Linked DNA regions of Kutzneria chonburiensis. The protein of the gene in region 1 interacts with the protein of each later gene in a pairwise test. Links are inferred from orthologs where the notes say so. Each region holds a gene or a part of one and is shown in the gene's direction. Other genes may lie near its edges.

Evidence for each region.
Region 2: the proteins of nth (region 1) and aceE interact in binary tests that used the Escherichia coli proteins (3 or more experiments, as listed by UniProt). The link is inferred for Kutzneria chonburiensis from one-to-one orthologs.

Annotation. Positions count from the first base shown.
Region 1 is NZ_CP097263.1:7,678,709-7,690,039, forward strand. The notes cover bases 8,393-11,237. They hold nth (endonuclease III), read left to right. Parts: upstream 8,393-9,379; coding sequence 9,380-10,096; downstream 10,097-11,237. Other genes in these bases: M3Q35_RS35545 (Crp/Fnr family transcriptional regulator), read right to left, coding at 8,393-8,914; M3Q35_RS35550 (hypothetical protein), read right to left, coding at 8,970-9,230; M3Q35_RS35560 (TlpA family protein disulfide reductase), read left to right, coding at 10,093-10,704; M3Q35_RS35565 (NUDIX hydrolase), read left to right, coding at 10,701-11,237. Also shown: M3Q35_RS35505 (hypothetical protein), read left to right, coding at 1-391; M3Q35_RS35510 (Gfo/Idh/MocA family protein), read right to left, coding at 433-1,320; M3Q35_RS35515 (NUDIX hydrolase), read left to right, coding at 1,411-2,247; M3Q35_RS35520 (MBL fold metallo-hydrolase), read left to right, coding at 2,244-3,050; M3Q35_RS35525 (NPCBM/NEW2 domain-containing protein), read left to right, coding at 3,126-3,797; dnaN (DNA polymerase III subunit beta), read right to left, coding at 3,802-4,887; M3Q35_RS35535 (CehA/McbA family metallohydrolase), read left to right, coding at 5,142-6,581; M3Q35_RS35540 (MFS transporter), read right to left, coding at 6,556-7,806; more of M3Q35_RS35545, read right to left, coding at 8,240-8,392; more of M3Q35_RS35565, read left to right, coding at 11,238-11,331. UniProt on the Escherichia coli protein: DNA repair enzyme that has both DNA N-glycosylase activity and AP-lyase activity. The DNA N-glycosylase activity releases various damaged pyrimidines from DNA by cleaving the N-glycosidic bond, leaving an AP (apurinic/apyrimidinic) site.
Region 2 is NZ_CP097263.1:9,682,144-9,693,927, reverse strand. The notes cover bases 3,427-6,724. They hold aceE (pyruvate dehydrogenase (acetyl-transferring), homodimeric type), read left to right. Parts: upstream 3,427-3,746; coding sequence 3,747-6,524; downstream 6,525-6,724. Other genes in these bases: M3Q35_RS45020 (ABC transporter ATP-binding protein), read left to right, coding at 6,643-6,724; M3Q35_RS45030 (DUF3052 domain-containing protein), read right to left, coding at 3,427-3,433. Outside these bases: M3Q35_RS45050 (cytochrome P450 family protein), read left to right, coding at 39-1,229; M3Q35_RS45045 (ferritin-like domain-containing protein), read right to left, coding at 1,226-2,248; M3Q35_RS45035 (peroxiredoxin), read right to left, coding at 2,479-2,937; more of M3Q35_RS45030, read right to left, coding at 3,002-3,426; more of M3Q35_RS45020, read left to right, coding at 6,725-7,245; M3Q35_RS45015 (DUF6297 family protein), read left to right, coding at 7,242-8,630; M3Q35_RS45010 (lanthionine synthetase LanC family protein), read right to left, coding at 8,634-9,416; M3Q35_RS45005 (lantibiotic dehydratase), read right to left, coding at 9,535-11,655; M3Q35_RS45000 (thiopeptide-type bacteriocin biosynthesis protein), read right to left, coding at 11,652-11,784. UniProt on the Escherichia coli protein: Component of the pyruvate dehydrogenase (PDH) complex, that catalyzes the overall conversion of pyruvate to acetyl-CoA and CO(2).

The DNA of each region.
Region 1 (11,331 bases):
GGTCGAGGTGCTGAAGACCGGCGCGGACCGCAGCGACTACCACCGGCTGGCCGCCTCGGACGCCAAGCCGATCAACTTATCGGGCCAGCACGCGGCCGCCCCGGCCACGAGCGGCGGTCGCCGCTCGAAGAACGGCGGCTCCGTCGTGCCGATCAAGCCGGTGGCCCACGCCCAGGCCAAGCCGGCCGCGGTGGCCAAGGCCGAGCCGGTCGAACCGGTGCAGCCGGTGGCCGCCGACAAGGCCGCGCAGCCGCCGGTGCTGGAGCCGTCGGCCGACCCGTCGGCGCTCGGGCTGGTGGACTACAAGCCGATCGCCGAGGACAAGCTCAGCGACGTGGAGCGCGACCTGCTCCGCCAGCTGCACGAGGAACTCGCTCAGCGCGAGCAGTAAGCCAGTGACAAGGGGCGCTCACCACGGTGAGCGCCCCTTTGTCATGCCAGCTTGCGTAGCGCCTGGTCGAGGATGTGCTGGAGGTGCAGGCCGCGCTGGGCGTCGCACGCGTGGGTGTGCTGGCCGCTGCGCACCATTTCGACGAAGGTGTCGAGCATCGCGGCGTATGCCTGCTGCGAGGACGTCTTCCGTCCGCCGAGGGTGTTGTGGCCGTGTTCGCCGTACACCGCCAGGTCGACGATGGTCGGCCGCATCGGCAGGTGCATCGACATCGTCACAGTGCTGGTGACGCCGTTGGCGTGGCCCAGGATCAGGTGCCAGAGGTCGTTGTCGGTCTTGTGCGCGGCGAGCACGTCCTCGATCGGGCCGAGGGCCGCGTCCAGCAGGTCGAAGGCGTGCGGGCCGACGTCGAACAGCGCGCCCTGGTCGTGCCGCCACTGCGAGCCCGAGTACGCGCCGCCGAGCAGCGCTCCGGACAGCCACTGCGCGCTGCCGCCGGTCCAGCCGCCCATGCAGCCGACTTCGGCCAGCCAGTCGATCACCTCGGGGGAGAACCGCAGGGTCAGCATGACCAGCGACGCCAGGTCGTTGTCGGTGATCGTGCCGGCCAGGCGACGCGCGTCGTCGACCGTGCCGGCCAGCGGCTTCTCCAGCAGCACGTGCTTGCCGGCCTGGGCGGCGCGCAGCGCGATGTCGGCCTGTACGGACGGCGGCACCGCCACCGCGACCACGTCGACCTGGTCGATCAGGCGGTCCGGGTCGTCGGCCACCTCGGCCCCGTAGCGGCCGGCCAGCTCCTCGGCGGCGTCCCGGCGCCGGGCCCACACCGTGGTCAGGCGGGTGCCGGGGTGTTCGGCGATGCCGGGTGCATGCACCGAGCTGGCCCACGGCCCGGCACCGATCAGTCCCACGCGCAGTTGTTCCTCCACGTGACGATTCTCCACGGGGCTTCCGGCCGATTGGCCTTTAGGCTCGGGGACGTGCCACAGCTGCCCGAGGAACTGACGCTGCCCGAGTCGATGGTGCCGGACATCGCGCCGAACCCGCCCGTGACGCCGAAGGACGCGGCCACCGTCGCCCTCGTGCGCGAAGGCGACGCCGGTATGGAGGTGTTCCTGATGCGCCGGGTCACCGGCATGGCGTTCGCCGGCGGCATGACCGTCTTCCCCGGCGGCGGCGTCGACCGGCGCGACGCAGACACGTCCGTCGCCTGGGTCGGGCCTGAGCCGGCCTGGTGGGGGCGCAAGTTCAGCTGCGACCCGAGCATGGCCCGTGCCCTGGTGTGCGCCGCCGTGCGGGAGACGTTCGAGGAGTCCGGCGTGCTCCTCGCCGGCAAGGACGACGTCTCGGTGGTGGCCGACGCCTCGCAGTACGCCGACGTGCGGCATGCGCTGGTCAACCGCGAGGTGTCGCTGGCCCAGTTCCTGGCCGACGCCGGCCTCGTGCTGCGGGCCGACCTGCTGCGGCCGTGGGCCAACTGGGTCACGCCGGCCGAGGAGCCGCGGCGCTATGACACCCGGTTCTTCCTGGCCGTGCTGCCCGAGGGCCAGCACGCCGACGGCGCCACCAGCGAGGCCGACCAGGCCGGCTGGCAGCGGCCGCAGGACGCCATCGACGACTGGAAGGCCGGCAACGTCGGGCTGTTGCCGCCGACCTGGATGACCCTGGCCGAGCTGCGCGACGCCGGCACCGTGGCCGCGGCGATGGAGCTGGACCGGCAGACCACCGAGAAGATCATCCCGAAGGTGATCCGGCGTGGGAACAAGCTGCACGCCGTGTTGCCCGGCGACCCCGAGTACGACCGCGCGCCGCTGCACCTCGACCCCGGTCCCGAGGACGAGGTGGCCGGCCGATGAGCTCCCGCCCGGCCGTCGGCGAGCGGGCGCAGCATCCCGCCTACGGCGTGTTGCGCCCCGTCACGCCCACGGCCGCCGTGCTGCTGGCCGACAACCCGTCCGAGATGACGCTCGACGGCACCAACACTTGGGTGCTGCGCGCCCCCGGCTCTTCGACGTGCGTCGTCGTTGACCCGGGACCGGACGACGAGCGGCACCTCAGCCTCGTCGCCGCCCACGGTCCGGTCAGCACCGTGCTGCTCACCCACGGCCACCCCGACCACTCCGCCGGCGCCCGCCGCTTCGCCGAGCTCGTCGACGCCCCCGTGTACGCCCTCGATCCCGCCATGCGCCTTGGCTCCGAGGGCCTGTCCGACGGTGACGTCATCGCCCAGGCCGGGTTGGAGATCCGGGTGCTCGTGACCCCCGGGCACACCGACGACTCGCTCTGCTTCTGGCTCGAGCACGACGCCCCGCCCGCCGTCCTCACCGGCGACACCGTGCTCGGCCGTGGCACCACCGTCACCGATGACCTCGGGCCGTACCTCGACTCCCTCCGTCGACTCGCCGAGCTGCCGCCCGGCACCTTCGTGCTCCCCGGCCACGGCCCCGACCTCCCCGACGCCGGCACCGCCGCCCGCGCCTACCTCGCCCACCGCGAGCAGCGCCTCAACCAGGTTCGCGCCGCCCTGGCCCAGCTCGGCCCCGACGCCACCGCCCGCCAGGTCGTCGAGGTCGTCTACGCCGACGTCGACCGCTCCCTCTGGTACGCCGCCGAGTGGTCGGTGCGCACCCAGCTGAAGTATCTCCGCACCTTGCGATAGTTCGCCGAATCCGATCCGCCGAGCGTCGCCACTCGGTTACTCTCCGGGACTTCATCGTCATGTGGAGAGGTGACCATGACCGCGCCCGGCGCCCAGCCGCCGCCCGAAGACCATTCCCTTCAGGTCGCGAAGATCGACCGCAGCAAGGCGCTCTGGGTGGCTGTGATCACAGGCATCTTTGCCGTCGTCGCAGCCGGCACCACGGGCTACTTTGCCGGTAGGAAGGACGGGAGTACCGCCGCGCCGGCTGTGTCGACTGTGGTCAGTGTTTCCACGAAGACCATCGCAGTGTCGGCCAGTGCACCCGGCGGGGGAGGATCATCAGCGCCCGCGACCAATGTGGCCAATGGCAATGCGGTGTCCGTACTCGACCTGCCTGATGTCGGCGACGCGTACACCAAGTTCACGAAGGGCTTTCCCTACGTGGACGGCAAGCGGCAGGACAATGCGATGTTCGCCCGCCCGTGCAGCGCGGGCGCAGCCTACGACCTCGATGGCAAACATGCCACGTTCCGAGCGACAGTCGCTGTCGCCGACTCCACCCGCGACAACGTCAAGGCGGAGCTGACCGTCAGCCTGGATGGCGCAGTGCAGCAGTCTCCTTTTACCGTCTACAAAGGACACAAAGCGGACATTGCGATCGACTTGAGCGGCGGCAAGCGAATGGTGCTCGCGGTGTCGTCGAACTCCATTTGCTACGGCGACGACGATCAGTTGGTCCTGATCAACCCCCTGCTGGGCAGTTGAGACATCACCCCACCGTCCGGATCGGCACGACGAGGTACTGGAGCCGGCCGTCGGAGGTGAACATGGTGCCGCGGCGGCCGGGCTGGATGGACAGCGTGACCTGTTGGCCGGCAAAGGCTTTGAGGGCGTCGGAGAGATAGCGCAGCTGGTAGGCGGGGGTGGGGCGGCCGCCGGTGATCTCGGCCTTGACGTGCTCCTCGGCCTCGCCGACCTGCTGACCGCCGCCGTGGACACGGACCTCGCCGTCGCCGAGGGCGAGCTGCACGACCTGAGGACCCTCGCTGAAGAGGCCGACTCGGCGGACGGCGCCGGCGAGCGCGTCGGCGTCCACGGTGACTGTGGCATCGACGGTGGTGGGCAGGATCTTGCGCTCGTCGGGCAGTGTGGAAGCGAGCAGCGAGGTGACGATCGCGGCGTCGCCCCAGACGAGGCCGGCACGGTCCTGGTCGACGTGGAGGGCGACGTGCTCGGTGGACGACGCCTGCTTGGCCGCCTCGACGAGCAGGGCCGCGGGAACCATGGCGTCCACAGAGGACTCGCCGGACCACGGCAGGGTGGCGATGGCCAGCCGATATCGATCGGTCGCGATCATGGACAGCGGCCCGCCGGGCTCGCCGCGTAGGCGGACGCCGGTGAGCATGGGCAGGGCGTCGTCGCGAGCGGCGACGGAGGCGACGACCGACAGCAGGGCGGCGAATTCCGGACCGTCGAGCGAGCCGACCCGTGCGGGCGGCTCGGCGACGCCGGGGTGCAGATCGGCTTCCAACAGCGGCAGTGCGAACCGAGCGCCGGGGACGCGGACGGCCAGCCGCGAACCCTCGACGACCAACCGGACCTGCGGGGCATCCAACGCGCGCAAAGTCTCGGCCAATGGCTTGGCCGGCACCAGAACCTGGCCGTCTGCGTGCACGGTGGCGGCGCAACGCAGCCGCACGCCGCGCTCCCGATCGGTGCCGCGGACCAGCACCCCGTCCCGGTCCGCGGTGATCAGCACGCCGGCCAGCACGGGGTCGTACATCCGGGACGGCAGCAGCCGCACCAGATCGGCGAGCGTGCCGGCGAGCTGCGCGGTGGTAGCGGTGAGGTCCATGCCGGCGACGCTACGACGCACCCCTGACAGTTTCATGCGCCGCGTTCCGCGGCGGGCTCGGTCCCTCCGGGGCCGGTGCCTTCCTTAGCCGGATTTAGCCCGCCGCATCGGCTCTGGTGGTGGGGCGTGTCGGGTGGCGGCGGGCGAAATCCGGCGACAGTCCAGGCACCGGCGGGGCCTCGCGGTTTGGACGGTCAACACAGTTCATCTGACGGTGGTGTTCGAGTCACGTTCCGACGCATAGCGTCCAGTGCATGAGCATCAACCGGAGGGCACTGCTCATCGCGGGTGGCGCGTTGGCGGCCGGCCAGATGTTGCCGGGCATCGCGTTCGCCGACGGCACGGACGGCAGCGAGCAGACGATCACCGTCACCGGCCGCTTCGAGCCCGGCGCACCCGACTGGTACTACCTGCCGGTCGACGTGCCACGCGGCGTCGCGGAGCTGACCGTCGTCTACAGCTACGACCGTCCGCAAGTGCCGCCCGGGCAGGTGGGCAATGCCCTGGACTTCGGGGTGTTCGGCCCGGCCGGCCACGAGCTGGGCAACCACCACGGCTTCCGGGGCTGGTCCGGCGGTGCCCGCGACCGGTTCACGATCAGCGCCTCCGACGCGACGCCCGGCTACCTGCCCGGGCCGATCGACCGCGGCACCTGGCACGTGATCCTCGGCCCGTACACGGTCGCCCAGCAGGGGTTGAACTACCGCGTGGACATCACGCTGCGATTCGGGCCGCCGGGCAAGCCGTTCGAGGTGAAGCCGGCCCCGTCGTTCGCGCCGGCCCGCCGTCGCGGCCGTGACTGGTACCGCGGCGACGGCCACCTGCACACCGTCTACTCCGACGGCAAGCGCACGCCGGACGAGCTCGTGGCCGCGGCTCGCGCCGCCGGCTTGGACTTCATCGTCTCCACCGAGCACAACACGCCCAGCGCCTCGCTTCAGTGGGGCCGGCACGCCACCGAGGACCTGCTGATCCTCAACGGCGAGGAGGTCACCACCCGAGCCGGGCACTGGCCGGCCTGGAACCTGCCGGTGGGCCGCTGGATCGACTGGCGCTACCGGGACACCGAGCCCGACGATTTCCGGCGCTTCGTCGGCGAGGTGCACTCGGTCGGCGGGCTGGTTGTCGCGGCGCACCCGTATGCACCGTGCATCGGCTGCTCGTTCGAGTTCCGCTACGACCTGGTCGACGCCATCGAGGTCTGGAACGGGCCGTGGACCGATGACGACGAGAAGACGCTCCAGGCCTGGGACGCGATGCTGCGGGAGGGCCGCTGGATCCCGGCCGTCGGCGACAGCGACGCGCACGCCGAGCCGCAGGTCGTCGGCTTACCCCACAACGTCGTGCTCGCGGAGGACCTGTTCGGGCCGTTCCTGTTCGCCGGGCTGAAGGCCGGCCACAACTGGATCGCCGAATCGGCCCAGGTCCAGCTGTCGCTGAAGGTGACGGACGGCCGGCGCAGCGCCGGTATCGGGGAGACGCTGCGCACGGGCCGTCCGGTGACCGTCCACGTCGAGGTGGACGGCGCGCCCGGCACGCAGACCCGGGTCATCGACCAGACCGGGATCCGACACGCCGGCGAGGGGTCGGTCCAGCACACCACCAGCCCCGCCGCCTCCGACTGGATCCGGGTGGAGGTGCGGCGGGGCGAGCAGATGGTCGCGCTGACTAACCCAGTTTTTCTTCGACGCTGACCAGGGCCGCGGTGGTCAGGGTGGACTGCTTGACCGTGCCGCGGAACGCCCAGACCAGCGCGGCGATGACAAGGCCGGCGACCGCCGCGGCCAGGAACGACCAGGTCGTGCCGTAGTTCTGCACCAGCTGGCCGCTGGTCGACTGGCCGATGGCCAGGCCGAGCGTCACCGAGGTGATCACCCAGCCGAACGCCTCCGTGGTCGTGCCGGCCGGGGCGACCAGCTCGATCGCCGCCGAGTGCGCGGTCGACTGCGGCGTGATCAGGATGCCCACCGCCAGCAGCGCCAGGGCCAGGCCGAACATCGTGGACGGCAGCACCAGCAGCAGCAACAGCAGGGCGAAGCCGGCCAGCAGCACCGGCAGCCGCAGGTGCATGGCCCGCGGCCAGGGCCGCACGCCGTAGAGCACGCCGAAGACCACCGAGCTCACCGACCACAGGCTCAGCAGCAGACCGCCGGCCGACGGCGCGCCCGCCTCGGTGGCGAACGCCGGCACCGCGACCTCGACGAAGCCGATGGTCACGCCGAAGCCCAGCGCCGCCAGGGCCACCGTGCGCATGCCGGGGCTGGCCAGCGCGCCGAGCAGGCTTTGCGGGCGCAGTTCGTCGCGGTTGGGCCGCCACGAGCGGACCGTCGGCGTCAATGCGAAGGCCAGACCGCCGACGACCATGGCCAGCGTGCCGGCGACCAGGCCGGTGCCGGCCCACGGCAGCGTGGTCATCACGCCGGCCAGGCCCGGGCCCAGGATGAAGAAGACCTCCATGCTGATGGCCTCGTAGGCGTACGCCGCCTGACGCACCGGGCCGGGCGGCACCAGGCGCACCCACAGCGAACGGGAGGCCGAGCCGACGGACATCTCGGTCAGGCCGATGCCGAAGGCCAGCAGGACCATCAGCCACTCGGCCTGGTGGGTCTCCACCGCCCAGACCTCGCCGCCGACGAAGGCCAGCGTGAGGCCGGCGATGACGCACATCGGCCGGGTCGGGCCGACCCGGTCCATGATCCGGCCCTGCACCACCGAGCCCACCGAGACACCGATCAGCGCCGCCGCCGAGGTCAGGCCGGCGATGGCGAACGAGTCGGTGGCGCGCTGCACGTACAGCAGCAGGGCCAGGCCGATCATCGCGACCGGCAGCCGGGCCAGTGCGGAGGCGAGCACCGGCAGCTTGGCGCCGGGCGTGGTCAGTGCGGTGCGGTAGTCGGAAAGGGACGCGGACTGGGACATGCGTACCAGTATGCCAGAGTCTGGTACCGCCGTACCAGAGTGGAGTCCTAAGTCACGATGTAGTCACGGCGTTGCGATGAGTGGGTGAACGCACGCAACGTAAAGACCCAATTTGGAGTCCTTGAGGGTGAATCCGGTTGTCCGTGGCAGGCAGTTCCATGTCACAGTGACCAGGCACAACCTCCTCAGGTGTCGGGTTCGGGGCCTGACATCAGAGGGGACGGGGTGCGCGGCCCGTCGGGGGATGGCCCGCGCAACACGAAAGGCCGGCTAGTGGCGTCGGGGGCCACCGCCGGCCTTTCGTCGTTCTCGGGGTTCGTCGCCGATCGGCGATCCTGAAATGTGGCCGTTGGGTACGGAAAGACTGCCTGGTCGGACGGCCGAAAGGCCCCCGTCCGAAGATCGGACAGGGGCCTTTCGGGCGTTTGAATCCCTAGCGGGCGCGTCGAGCCAGGCGCTCCGGGTCGAGGATCAAGACGCTCTTGCCTTCGAGCCGCAGCCAGCCGCGGTGCGCGAAGTCGGCCAGGGCCTTGTTCACGGTCTCGCGGGAGGCGCCGACGTACTGGGCGATCTCCTCCTGCGTCAGGTCGTGAGTGACCCTCAGCAGGCCGGCCTCCTGGCTGCCGAACTGGCGCGCGAACTGGAGTAGCGCCTTGGCCACCCGGCCGGGCACGTCGGTGAAGATCAGGTCGGCCAGCATGTTGTTCGTCCGGCGCAGCCTACGGGCCAGCACCCGCAGCAGCTGCTCGGCGATCTCGGGCCGCTTGCTGATCCATTCCCGCAGCTCAGGCCGACCCATCGAGAGCGCGCGAACCTCGGTCACGGTGGTCGCGGTCGACGTGCGCGGGCCCGGGTCGAAGATCGACAACTCGCCGAACATGTCGGACGGGCCCATGATGTTGAGCAGGTTCTCGCGGCCGTCCGGCGACTTGCGGCCGATCTTCACCTTGCCGCTGTGGATGATGTAGAGCCGGTCGCCGGGCTCGCCCTCCGCGAAGATCACGTGTCCCCGCGGGAAGTCGATCGGTTCCAGCGTGACGAGCAGAGCCTCTGCCGCCGACGGTTCCACACCCTGGAAGATGCCCGCGCGGGCCAGGGTCTCGTCCACCTCGTCCCTCCTTCGAGACGCGGCGGCCGGTGCCGCCGATCACTAGCGTGTCAGTCTAGGACCCGTTGCCCCTGGTCCGCCGGGGACGCAGCCTCGCGGCGCGTCCGCCCAGCCTACGCAGACGGAACAGCTCCAGCGCCCGGCCGATGCCGTGCCCGTACAGCGCCCTGACCTCGTCCGGCCGGGCCTGCTCCAGGAATTCCTCGACCTCGTTCTCCTGCACGGCAACATGGCGCAGGCGAGCTTCCACGCGCTCCATGAAGAGCGCGAAGAACATGATCAGAAGTGGTACGACGAGCACCAACCAGGCAGTCATGATGCCTTCATCCTCTCTCATGGCCGTTCGGTCGCGCGCATCGGGGGTCACCCCGGCGTGTCGGACCTGTCGGTCGGGGTCCGTACGCTGGGTAGGTGCCAGCGACCGCCGCCGCGAACAACCTCAGCCTCGTCCGCCGGGTGCGGCGGATGACCCGCGCGTTGGCGCAGGGGTACCCCGACGCGCACTGCGAACTCGACTTCGGCACGGCATTGGACCTCACGGTCGCCGTGATCCTGTCGGCCCAGTGCACCGACAAGCGGGTCAACGAGGTCACGCCTGCCCTGTTCCACAAATACCCGACCGCGGCCGACTACGCCGGGGCGAACCGGGTCGAGCTGGAGGAGATGATCAGGCCGACCGGTTTCTTCCGGAACAAGGCCACCTCGATCATGGGCCTCGGCGCCGCGCTGGTGGACAAGCACGGCGGCGAGGTGCCCGGCACCCTTGAGGAGCTGGTCCGGCTGCCGGGCATCGGCCGCAAGACGGCCAACGTGGTGCTCGGCGAGGCCTTCGACGTGCCCGGCATCACCGTCGACACCCACTTCGGCCGGCTGGTCCGGCGCTGGGGCTGGACCGAGGAGACCGACCCGGTCAAGGTCGAGCACGCCATCGGGGAGCTCGTCCCGCGCAAGGACTGGACGATGCTCTCGCACTGGACGATCTTCCACGGCCGCCGCGTCTGCCACGCCCGCAAGCCGGCCTGCGGGGCCTGCTTCCTGGCCCCGGACTGCCCGTCCTTCGGCGACGGCCCGACCGACCCGGCGGTGGCCGGGAAGCTGGTCAAGGGGGACGAGGCGCCGCACCTGGTGGCCTTCGCCGAGCAGGTCAGGGCCGGCAAGAAGAAGGCCGGCGCCGCGAAATGAGCGTTCGGTGGCGCTGGGTGCTGGTGGCGGTGGTGCTCGCGGTGGCCACCGCGGTCGCCGTGTGGCCGCGTGGCCAGGCGCCCACCCACGCCGTCGTCCCCACGCCCGACCTGGGCGCATTGCGGAAGACCGCCGCCCTGCCCGGCTGTCCGCAGTCACATGAACCGCGGCAATCCGGTAAGGGCCCCTTGGCCGGTTTGAAGGTCACCTGTATGTCCGACGGCTCGGAGATCACCCTCGGCGGCGGGCCGATGCTGGTCAACTTCTGGGAGCCGTGGTGCGAGCCGTGCAAGACCGAGCTGCCCGTGCTCCAGGAATATGCGGCTCGACCTGGGGCGATCCCGGTCCTGCTCGTCGAGATCCCGGCCAACAGCGACCAGGCCGGCGGCCTGGATCTGCTCGGCTCGCTCAAGGTCAAGCTGCCCTCGGTGTGGGATCCGAACGCGGTGGTGGCCAACGCACTGGGTCGGCCGAACGTCTTCCCTGTCAACCACGTAGTTGCAGCGGACGGCACCGCGAAGAGGATCACCGCGGTGCCCTTCTTCGAGTCGGCGGACCAGGTGGAACAGGTGGTACGGCAGTATGCGGACGGGAGAGTCACCGGATGAGTCCTGGCCCCCTGGTGGACCCGGCGGACGTGCCCGACTGGCTGGCCGGCCTGGTCGCCGCCACCGCCGACCTGGACGCGTCCGCGCTGACCAGGGTGCGCCCGCCGAACGGCCTGCCGACCCGGCCGGCCTCGGTGCTGATGCTGCTCGGTGACGGTGACGACGGTCCCGACGTGCTGCTGACCCGCCGCGCCGACACGCTCAACTCCCATCCCGGCCAGGTCGCCTTCCCCGGCGGCAGCGCCGACGACACCGACCGCGGCCCGGTCGACACCGCGCTGCGCGAGGCCGAGGAAGAGGCCGGTGTGCTGGCCGACGGCGTCCGTCCGGTCGCGCTGCTGCCCGACCTGTTCGTGCCGGTCTCCGGCTTCATGGTCACGCCCGTGCTGGCCCTCTGGGAGCGGCCGTCACCGGTCCGTGTGATCGACCCGGCCGAGACGGCCGCGGTGGCGCGGGTGCCGATCGCGCACCTGACCGACCCGGCCAACCGGTTCCGGGTGCGGCATCCCTCCGGATTCAGCGGACCGGCCTTCGCCGCACCGGGCATGCTGGTGTGGGGCTTCACCGCCGGCCTGCTCGACGGGCTGCTCCGGCTGGCCGGCTGGGAGCGCCCGTGGAACTCGGCCG
Region 2 (11,784 bases), 2.0 Mb from region 1 along the record:
CCGATGTCGGCGCCGATCGCGCGGGGCAGCATGGCGGCATGCATGTACTCGACGTCGACGGCGCGGACATCCAGGGCGAGGGCAAACGGTTGCGGGACAGCGGTTCCGCGGTGCCGGTCGAGCTACCCGGCGGCGTGCGGGCCTGGGCCGTGCCGCACCTGGCGACGCTGAAGGCGTTGCTGCTCGATCCCCGGATCTCCAAGGATCCCGAGCTGCACTGGGCGGCCTGGCGGGCCGGGGAGATCGCCGCGGACTGGCCGCTGCGGATCTGGGTGTCGGTGCGGAACATGTTCACCGCCTACGGCCGGGACCACCAGCGACTGCGGTCGCTGGTGGCCGCCGGCTTCACCGCGCGGCGGACGGCCGAGCTGCGGCCGTGGCTCGAGCGCCTCACCGACGGCCTGCTCGACGAGCTCACTCCCGGCTCGGACCTGCGCGCCGAGTACGCCTACCGGCTGCCGGTCGAGGTGATCTGCCAGCTGTTCGGCGTGGCCGAGGACCGGCGGGACGACCTGCGCCGGGTGGTGGACTCCGTCTTCGACACCACCCGGTCGCCGGCCGAGGCCGCGGCCAGCGCCGAGGACATGTACCGCATCTTCACGGAGTTGGCCGCGGACAAGCGATCCCGGCCCGGCGACGACCTGACCACGGCGATCATCCAGGCCTCGTCGGACCGCTATCCGGCGCTCACCGACGCCGAGGTCGTCGACACGCTGATCCTGCTGCTGACCGCCGGGCACGAGACCACCGTCAACCTCATCGACCAGGCCATCACCGCGCTGCTCACGCATCCCGCCCAGCTCGCGGCGGTGCTGGCCGGCGGACGGTCGTGGGCCGACGTCGTCGAGGAAACCCTGCGCTGGCAGGCACCCGTGCCCTACCTGCCACTGCGCTACGCCGTCGAGGACATCGACCTCGGCGACGTCGTGATTCCCCGCGGTGACGCCATTCTCGCCGCCTACGCCGCCGCCGGGCGTGACCCCGCCGCCTTCGGTCCGACCGCCGACGAGTTCGACCTCGCCCGTGACATCAAGCAGCACGTCTCGTTCGGCCACGGCGTGCACCACTGCCTCGGCGCCCCGCTGGCGCGGATGGAAGCGACCATCGCGTTGGAGGCGCTGTTCACCCGCTTCCCCGGGCTGACACTCGCTGTGCCGCAGGAGGAGCTGCGGCCGATGCGGTCATTCCTGTCCAACGGCCACCGGGAACTGCCGGTGCTGCTGGGTTAGGGCCGCTGCTCCGGCGGCACGTACTCGAAGGTCGGGCCGGCGGTGGTTTTCCCGTCCCCCGTCGGCATCGCCATCAGCTGCTGGGCCTGCGACTTGATCACGTACATGTGGTGCACGGCCGCGCCCATCTGCGACGGGGTGCCGTTGAAAGCCTCGTGCAGCAGGTACAGCAGCAGGCAGTAGGCGTTGTTGAACTCCTGCTGGGCGGCCCGGATCGGGCTGTCCTCGGGATGGTCGGCGCTACGAGGGTTGCGGCGCATGGGCTGCACGGCCGAGTAGTCGATGGCGATCACGTCGCCGGTCGGACCGGTCTGCGGGGTGTCGCCGGCCTGGTAGCGCCGACCGTGCTTGAGCTCCTGGAACCGGTAGTAGTGCGCGACCTCCTCACGGTCAGGGTGGAAGACGTCGAGCTCGCCGTCCCACACCTCGGTCCGCGCCGCACCCTCGCCCTGCTCGACGATCTCGGCCAACGCCGCCAACGCCGACTTCAGGCCGGTCACCGGGAAAACCCCGCCGGAACCGCCGCGGAAGTGCATCTCGCCGACCTGGCGCGCCGGGTCGCCGGTGAAGACGGCGTCCTCGCCCAGCCGCTCGCACAACGAGCGCAGGCCGGCCTCGATCGCCGCGTAGAACTGGCCGATCGTGCCGTAATGATCCGTCTGCGGTGCGGCATCGGCCGACGCCGGGCGCTCGATGTTCAGGAACAGCTCCAGCGCCTCCGGGCCGAACGGGTCCAGGTGCACCTGCACCTTGCCGTCGCTGTGCGGCAGCGGATGCGGGTACGCCGGCAGCAGCGCCGGATCGTCGATCCGCGGCTGCCCGCCCACCGCGTTCAGCAGGTTGGCGGCCAGCGCCAGGTGCAGCATCTCCTCGATGAAGACGCTGCCCACGACTTCGACCACCTCGGGATTGCGCCCCGGATCGACCGAGTACAGCGCACACAGGTAGGGCGGGATCGTCGAGTGCTCCAGCTCGATCGCCCACTGGAGATGGCGGCGGAGATCGTCCAACGTGTCCATCGGGAAAACCTCGTCTCAGCAGCCGACGGTGTGTCGGGAGCTAAGACAGGCCTGGGCAAGGACCTGTGACAGACCGTGTAGGATTTTCTGTGATCACGGGCGCATAGCTCAGGGGTAGAGCACCGCCCTTACAAGGCGGGGGTCGCAGGTTCGAAACCTGCTGTGCCCACAGGTGTGAACACGACGACACCCGGACCGACGAAGTCGGTCCGGGTGTCGTCTGTCACATGTCAGAGCGCCTTCAGCGCGCGCTTCCACTGCTCCTGGTCGCGGGCCTCGCCCGGCTGGTTGGCCTCGGCGAAGCGGATCACGCCCTGCTTGTCGATGAGGAACGTGCCGCGCAGGGCCATGCCGGCCTTGTCGTTGAACACGCCGTAGGCCTGGGCCGTCGCGCCGTGCGGCCAGAAGTCGGACAGCAGCGGGAAGGTGTACCCCTCCTTCTCCGCCCACGCCTTGAGGCTGAACGGAGTGTCCACGGACACGCCGAGGACCTGCACCTCGTCGTTCTGGTACTCGGCCAGCTCGTCGCGCACCTGGCAGAGCTCGCCGGTGCAGACACCGCTGAAGGCGAACGGGTAGAACACCAGCAGCACGTTCTTCACGCCGCGGAACGACGACAGGGCGACCTCTTCCCTGTTGGCGTCCCGGAGCGTGAAGTCGGGGGCCTCGGTACCGACTTCCAGCGCCATGCTCGCGTTCCCTCCCGGTGGGCTCGGCAGTTGCGCAACCAAGCCTAGGCCACCGGGCGAGGGCTCAGCGCTTGGCCTTGGCCGACTTCGGCGACACCAGCTTGATGCCGGCCCAGTCGTCGCCGACGTTCGCGTTGAGGGTCTGCGCGAGACCGGCGGTCGGCACCGCCTCGGCGATGTCGCTGGGCTCCACGTAGCCCGGCCGGCCGGTCTTCGGGGTGAGCACCCAGATGACTCCGTCCTCGGCCAGCGGCCCGGTCACGTCCATCAGCGTGTCGACCAGGTCGCCGTCGCTGTCCCGCCACCACAGCAGCACGACATCGACAACCTCGTCCGACTCCTCGTCGAGCAGGTCACTGCCGATCCGTTCCTCGATCGCGGCGCGGACGTCGTCGTCGACGTCCTCGTCCCAACCGATCTCCTGGACCACCATGTCCGGCTCGATCCCGAGCCTGTCGGCGACGCCGACCTTGCCAGCGTCTCCCGCGGCCACCACGGCTTCCACTCCTCCAAGCTATGCCAGTAGGGCGACTGGGGTCAGTCGCCACAGCTGTATTCAACACCGGTCGCGCACAGCGAACACTGAGGGTGGCCACCTGCGCAACCACCCACACCGTGACACACCGAAGACGGTCCAGGGAAACGACCCCGCTTTGCCACCCGTTCGGGGCATCAGGCAAGCTCTACTTACCTCCTATACGCGCGCGCGAGAAGGCTACCGATCGGTAGCACGGACACATGGCGACCAGCCAGCGCCGAATGAGGGAGGATGGACGTGAACGAGTCGACACACCAGGCGAGGAGACCCCTTGGCCCCGCAGAGCAACGGCGCTGGCAACGCGAGCACCCCGGAGCGGGTCCGGGTCATCCGCGACGGCCTCGCCGCCCATCTCCCGGACATCGACCCCGATGAGACCGCGGAGTGGCTTGAGTCCTTCGACGGCGTGCTGAAGGGGGCCGGGCAGCAGCGCGCCCGCTACCTGATGCTGCGGCTGCTGGAGCGAGCCCGCGAGAGCCGGGTGGGCGTGCCGTCGCTGACCAGCACGGACTATGTGAACACCATCCCCACCGAGCAGGAGCCGTGGTTCCCCGGTGACGAGGAGACCGAGCGCCGCTACCGGGCCTGGATCCGCTGGAACGCGGCCATGACCGTGCACCGCGCGCAGCGGCCGGGCGTCGGCGTCGGTGGCCACATCTCGACCTACGCCTCCTCGGCGACGCTGTACGAGGTCGGCTTCAACTGGTTCTTCCGCGGCAAGGACCACCCGGGCGGCGGCGACCAGGTCTACTTCCAGGGCCACGCCTCCCCCGGCATGTACGCCCGCGCCTTCCTCGAGGGCCGGCTGTCGGCCGAGCACCTCGACGGCTTCCGCCAGGAGTACTCGCACGCCGGGCCGGGCGGCGGCCTGCCGTCGTACCCGCACCCGCGGCTGATGCCGGACTTCTGGGAGTTCCCGACCGTGTCCATGGGCCTCGGCCCGATGAACGCGATCTACCAGGCGCGGTTCAACCGCTACCTGCGCGACCGCGGCATCAAGGACACGTCCGAGCAGCACGTGTGGGCGTTCCTGGGCGACGGCGAGATGGACGAGGCGGAGTCGCGCGGCCTGATCCACGTGGCCGCCAACGAGGGCCTGGACAACCTGACCTTCGTGATCAACTGCAACCTGCAGCGGCTGGACGGCCCGGTCCGGGGCAACGGCAAGATCATCCAGGAGCTGGAGGCCTTCTTCCGCGGCGCCGGCTGGAACGTCATCAAGGTGGTGTGGGGCCGTGAGTGGGACTCGCTGCTGCACAGCGACCGCGACGGCGCGCTGATCAACCTGATGAACACCACGCCGGACGGCGACTACCAGACGTACAAGGCCAACGACGGCGCCTACGTCCGTGAGCACTTCTTCGGCCGCGACCCGCGGACCAAGGACATGGTCGCGGCCATGAGCGACCAGGACATCTGGAACCTCAAGCGCGGCGGCCACGACTACCGCAAGGTGTACGCGGCGTACAAGGCGGCCACCGAGCACAACGGCCAGCCGACGGTGATCCTGGCCAAGACCATCAAGGGCTACGGCCTCGGCCCGCACTTCGCCGGCCGCAACGCCACGCACCAGATGAAGAAGATGACCCTGGAGGACCTCAAGCTCTTCCGGGACGAGCTGCGCATCCCGATCACCGACGCCGACCTCGAGCGCGACCCGTACCTGCCGCCGTACTACCACCCGGGGCCGGACTCGCCGGAGATCCAGTACGTGCTGGAGCGGCGCCGCCAGCTGGGCGGCTTCGTGCCGGAGCGCCGGGGCAAGTCGACCGCGCTGGTGCTGCCGGGCGACAAGGTCTACGACACGATCCGCCGGGGCTCGGGCAAGCAGGAGGTGGCCACCACCATGGCCATCGTCCGGCTGATCAAGGACCTGATCAAGGACCCGGAGATCGGCGGCCGGATCGTGCCGATCATCCCGGACGAGGCGCGGACCTTCGGCATGGACGCCATGTTCCCGTCGCAGAAGATCTACAACCCGCACGGGCAGCTCTACACCTCCGTGGACGCCAAGCTGATGCTGGCGTACAAGGAGAGCGAGCACGGCCAGATCCTGCACGAGGGCATCAACGAGGCCGGCTCCACGGCGTCGTTCACCGCGGTCGGCACGTCGTACTCGACCCACGGCGAGCCGATGATCCCGATCTACATCTTCTACTCGATGTTCGGCTTCCAGCGGACCGGCGACGGCCTGTGGGCGGCCGCCGACCAGATGGCCCGCGGCTTCGTGCTCGGCGCCACCGCCGGCCGCACCACGCTGACCGGCGAGGGCCTGCAGCACGCCGACGGGCACTCGCTGCTGCTGGCCGCGACCAACCCGGCCGTGGTGGCCTACGACCCGGCCTGGGCGTTCGAGATCTCGCACATCGTCAAGGACGGCCTTCGCCGCATGTACGGCGACAACGCGGAGAACGTCTTCTACTACCTGACGATCTACAACGAGCCCGTGCAGCAGCCGGCCGAGCCGGAGAACCTGGACGTCGAGGGCCTGCTGCGCGGTCTGTACCGCTACCAGACGGCCCCCGGCGCCACCGGCCCGCGGGCGCAGATCCTGGTCTCCGGCGTCACCATGCCGGACGCGATCAGGGCGCAGGAGCTGCTGGCGCAGGAGTGGGGCGTGCAGGCCGACGTGTGGTCCGCCACCTCGTGGGCCGAGCTGCGCCGTGACGCCGTCGAGGTGGACCGGCACAACATGCTGCACCCCGAGGCCGAGCCCCGCGTGCCGTACGTGACGCAGGTGCTGTCCGAGGCGGCCGGCCCGGTCGTCGCGGTGTCGGACTACATGCGCGCGGTGCCGGACCTGATCCGCCCGTGGGTCCCGACCGACATGGTGTCGCTGGGCACCGACGGCTTCGGCTTCTCCGACACGCGGCCGGCGGCCCGCCGCCACTTCCTGGTGGACGCGCCGTCGATCGCGGTCGGCGTGCTGACCGCGCTGGCCCGTCGCGGCGAGATCGACCACGCCAAGGTCGTCGAGGCGACCCGCCGGTACCGGCTGGACGACCCGCAGGCCGCGGGTCCCTCCACCACCGACTCCGGCGCCGCCTGACCCGCCTGTTTGTGTCAGGAAGGGCCCCTTACTCTCGTTCAACGCGAGTAAGGGGCCCAACCTGTGCGTTCACCGCCAGTATCGGTCCCTTGATCTTCGGGGGGTTCGAGTGTTGCGGGTGGACGGGCTGACACGGGGCTTCAGCGGGCTGCTGGTGCTGCACGAGCTGAGTTTCGAGCTGGCGCCGGGCGAGGGCGCGGCGGTGGTGGGGCCCAACGGGTCCGGCAAGACGACGCTGCTGCGCTGCGTGGCCGGCACCGACGTGCCGGACGCCGGGCGGATCACGCTGAACGGCTTCCCGGTGTCGGAGACGTCGCCGGACACCCGGGCGGCGATGGCCTGCGTGCTGGACGACGTGGACTTCTTCCCGGACCTGTCGGTCGGCGAGCACCTGGCGCTGTGTGCCCTGGCCCACGGCCAGTCTCCGGACGTGGTCGAGGCGGTGCTGGCCGAGCTGGGCATCGTCGAGCAGCGCGATCAACTGCCGGCCACGCTGTCGTCCGGTCAGCGTCGGCGGCTGGCGCTGGCCTCGTGCTTCGTGCGACCCCGGTCGCTGCTGGTGCTGGACGAGCCCGAGCAGCGGCTGGACGTGGAGGGCCGGGCGTGGTTGGCGTCACGGCTGAACGCCGAGAAGGCCAACGGCGGCTCGGTGCTGATGGCCTCGCACGACCCGGACCTGATCGAGGCCGTGGCCGACGTGTACATCGAGGTTGGGCTGTGACTGCGGTCACCGCTGGCCGGGTTCGGTCCGAGCTGCGGGCCATGCGGCGGCGGCGTAAGCCGTGGTCGTTCTTCCGGCGGCTGTACGACCTGTCCGACACCGCGTTGTACGTGGGCATGGCCGGCGGGCTGGTGACCGAGGCCGTGATCAAGACCCGAGCGGTGCCCGCGCTGTCCGTGCCGCCGGTCCCGCACGCCGCCGCCTCGGAGTCGTGGATGGCCCTGGCGCTGGCTGTGGCGGCCGTAGCGGCCTTCGGGCAGGCGCTGCTGGCAGTCGGGCCGATCTGGGCCGGTGCGGCCGCTCAGACGTGGATCCTGGCCAGTCCGGTCGACCGGCGGTCGGCGCTGCTGCCGACGTACGTGCGGACCCTGGTGATCGCCGGCATCGGCGGGGCGCTGCTGGCCGGTGGGTTGACGGCGATCTACCCGCCTTGGCTGGTGAACCTGCCGGTCACCGGAGTGCTCGGCTTCGAGTTCGGCGTGGCGTTGGCCTCCCTGACCGCCGGCGCGCAGCGGAGTGCCCGGGAGCTCCGGCAGTTCCGGATCGGCTTCGGCGTGTTGCTCGGGGTCGCGGTGGTGATGGGCGGCGTCGTGGCGTTGCAGCTCGACGTGCCGGCCCTGTTCGTGCCGATCGACCGCGTCCCGCTGCCCGCAATCGGGTTCGTGGTGGCCGCCCTCGCCGTCGGGTACACGTCGCTGTCGCGGCTGCACCGGGGCGCGTTGTCCGCCGGCACCGATCTCGTGCAGGCTGCCGCCGTCTCCTCGGCGTGGCTGGACCTGTCCCTTGTGTCCGCCGCCTTGATGCTGCGCCGGGCCCGCCGCATCGGCCGCGTCCGTTCCGTACGCCTGCGCGGCAGCCGGGCCTTGGCCTTCGTCCTCGCCGATGTCGCCCGGCTGCGCCGCTATCCCGCCGCCATCGCCGTGTGGGCAGCTCTGCTGCCCGTGCCGTTCTTCGCCGCGGTGTCGCTGCCGCCCATCGCCGTCGGTCCCGTGCAGCTGCTGGCCGCTTACCTCGCCGCCGACCGCCTCGCCGGCGGTCTGCGCACCATCGCCGGCTCCGCCGCCCTGCGCCGTTCCCTTGGCGGCACCGACGCGTCCCTCAAGGTCATCCACCTCGTGCTGCCCGCCGTCGGGGCGATCGTGTGGTGCGCCCTCACGTCCTTCGCCTTGCCGCTGGCCCCGTCCGTCACCGTCGTCATCTCCGCCGCCGGTGCCGTGCTCGTGGTCTACGCCATGGCCACCCGCCCGCCCATGGACTACGGCGGCGGCAGCGCCATCTTCGAAACCGGCTTCGGCGCCGTCCCCGTCCACCTCATCCGTCAGCTGCTACGCGGCCCTGCCCTGCTCGTCGGCCTGGCCGCCCTCCAGCTCATCGCCGCGCACTGAAAGTCAGCGCAGGCCAAGGCATCTGAGCCAGCGCCGGTCGGCACCCCGCACCGTCAGCAACGCCGCGAGCACGCCACTTCCGCCACGGAGCAGCGTGTCGTCCAGCCCTGCCACCAAATCCAGGCGTTCCACCAGGTACGTCTGCATCAGATCACTGAGCACCTTCGCCCCCGACACGCCTTCGCGGGCGAAGGCGTCGGCGATGAGCAGCACACCCGCGGCACCGTGACAGATCCCGAGCCGGTCGGCCGGCTCACCGTACAGATTGAGCTCGGGATCGAAGGTCTGACACAGAATGCGTACCAGCCGCACGGCTTCGGTCCGCGCGCCGGCCGTCCACAGCGCCCAGGCGATGCCGGGAATGCCGTAGCACCAACCCTGCCGTTGTTGGTCCACAAAGGACTGCTTCAGCAGCCAGGAAATCAACTCCGGCTGCAGCGACACAAGGAGCACACCGGCGGCCCCATGGGCCAGTCCGGTGTCCTCCCCTTCGAACCAGACCGGTTGCCGACACCCCGCCAGGCAGGCCCCGACCGTGCCGCCGATCAGATCGAACTCTTCGAACCGCCGCTCCCCCAGCCAGCCTCGGACCCGGTGCGCCAGGCGGGAAACCGGCGGATGGAGGCCGCTCAGCAGCTCCAGTCCGAACAGCGTGCCGGTCATGCCGCCGTGCAGGCCGACGCTTCGCATCGGCCGCACGGCGGCATCCAGCCACTGCGGCACCGCCATCCTCACCGCGGCTCGCACGTCACCATCCGCGGAGGCGGCCAGCAGCGTCGCGAGCACACACGGTCCCAGCTCCGGCGTGCCTCGCGTCCGACTCAGCAGTGCCAGTGACTCATGTCGCAGCCGACCAGCGAGCAGATCGCCGAGTCCGGCGCCCGGCCCTCCGGGGCGGCCTCGGTCATCCGGGTGTCCAGTTCCTCGATGAGACGGTCCAGTTCGGTGACGGCCAAGACGGATTCCATCCACTGTCCCCTTCCTGATTCCCCACCGCCGACGCGGTGGTGGCTCGTCGGTGCGGCAGTCGCACCAGCAGCTGCCCCGCGACCGGTTCACCGCGCTCGTCCTTGAGCGGCAGGTGATCCGGGTCCGGCAGCATCTCCTCGACCACGATCTCCTCGCCCAGCCGGGCCAGGTCGCGTACGGCGGCCAGGCTGTGCAGGTCCACCGGCCGCGGCTTGCCCCCGTTGCGGGCAAAGACAAAGCGTGGAAGATCCAGCGCCACCAGGTCGCGAAAGGACCGCGGAGCACGGATCCGCCAGTGTCGACCGGAAAGGACAAGGCCGCCGGCTATTTCCATCCGCGGCAAGAAGTTCCGGTCCGGGAAGGCGGCCATCCGGTTGCCGAAGGAGATCGACGGCCCGCGTGGCGCGGAGGCGGTGAGCAAGGTGACGACCAAGCCCCAAGGGCCGACAGGGGTTCGGGTAGCGTGGTGCATGGGCCACAACACGGTGCCGGAAGGGTCCTCGGCGATGATGCGGCTTCCCGAGCGGCGCAAAGTGATGCGGTCCAAGGGGAGGTATCGACCCGCAACCGGCAGGTAGCCGGAGCAGTCGGAGTCGCCTGTCCATAGTGGACAATAAGTCGGCCGGCGGACGGCGTTGGCGGCACGGTCGTCGAGGGGCGGTGCGAGGATCTCGATGGGCCGCACACCCTCGGAGGATGCCTTGTGGGACAGGAACTCCCGGTAGGAGCGGACCGAAGAGGGCTCGCCGCCGAGCGAGGTGAAGGCGGAAGCGAAGCGAGAGTCGATGACGCCGGCGGGGGCGATGGCCTCCAGCACGGCACCAGTGGTCATGGGGCGGACCAAACAGTCCAACGGCCACTCGGGCAGCTCGGCCGGCGGCAGGCCCATCTCGTCGAGCAGCTGCGGGGTAAGGACTTCGGGCAGCTCGGGCGATCTTCGACGATGGGCGGGCTCGACGGGGTCGGCGGCGAGGTACTCGGCGACAAGGTCGGTGACAGCACGTGGCGTGGAGCCGACCAGCGACAGGATGGGGTGATCGGCGGGCCGCGGCAAGACGTCGACCAAGCGCAGCGCCTGCAAAGCCAATTGCGTGGTCCGAGCGACGAAATCGGCGGGCACGGCACCGGAGACGCGGCGGTAGACGTCGACGAAACCGTCGAGAGGAACGGTCCAACTTGAGCGCGACGGCCGGGAGAGCTGGAGAACGCCAAGGTCGACGAGGTGTCGCAGGAAGCCGCGCAGGACATCGGCTGACGAAGGGGCCAGGCGGCGGACGAGCTCGTCGACATCGTGCACGCCGTCGGCGACCACGTTGCGGATGGCGTCCACCAGCGGCGTCCGCCGAACCTCCACCACACGGCTCGCGGACCAGCAGCGCAGCCGATCCCCGTCGACCCAGTTCAGCCCGTTCAGGGTGATCGTGGCGCCGTCGAGCTCGGTCGGTCTTCGGTCGGCGTTGATGTTGCTGACCCACTGGGCCGAACACGACCCGAGCACCGGCCACGACGCCGTCTCGGCCACCTCGGCCTGGGCGACGTGAGCGAGCCAGCCGCGCGGCGTCGGCTTGGCCGCGCCGCGGGCGATCATGCGAAGTAGGTACTCCGAGCGCTGTCGCAAACGCTTGCTACCCCAGTTCTCGCCGGCTTCGACCCGCCGCGAGAGATCACCGACCAGATCCGGCACGGCCCGGGCAACGGCCTCGTCGACCTGCGACCAAGGCAGCTTTCGTAGCCTCTCACGCTCCAAAAGCAGGGTTTCGTTCACCGCCGCACGGCGCAGACCGAGGGCCGTCGACCAGCCGGTGGCCCGGGCCAGCTCGGGCAGGTCGCTCGACACCGGACGGCCGTTGTGCAGGTCCCGGCGCAGCGCCAGCAGCTCCGACCGGTCCTCGAACTGCGGGATCACCGTGCCCAGCCAGTCGGCCAGTGCACGGGCGTACGCCCCGTACGCGGCCTCCTCCGCGATGAGATCCCGCAGCTCGGCGACCAGTTCCGGGTTGCCGGCGGCGGTCCACAGGCGCATCGGCAGCCCACCGACCCGCAGCAGCACGCTCATGCGCCCGCCAGCGCTTCGGTGATCAAGGCCTGCCGGACCGAGCTCAGCCGGCCCCGGTTCCAGTGGAAGACCACGTAGTAGGCCGCCGCCTCGGCCGCGTCGCCGCCGACCCGCTCCAGCGCCACCCGC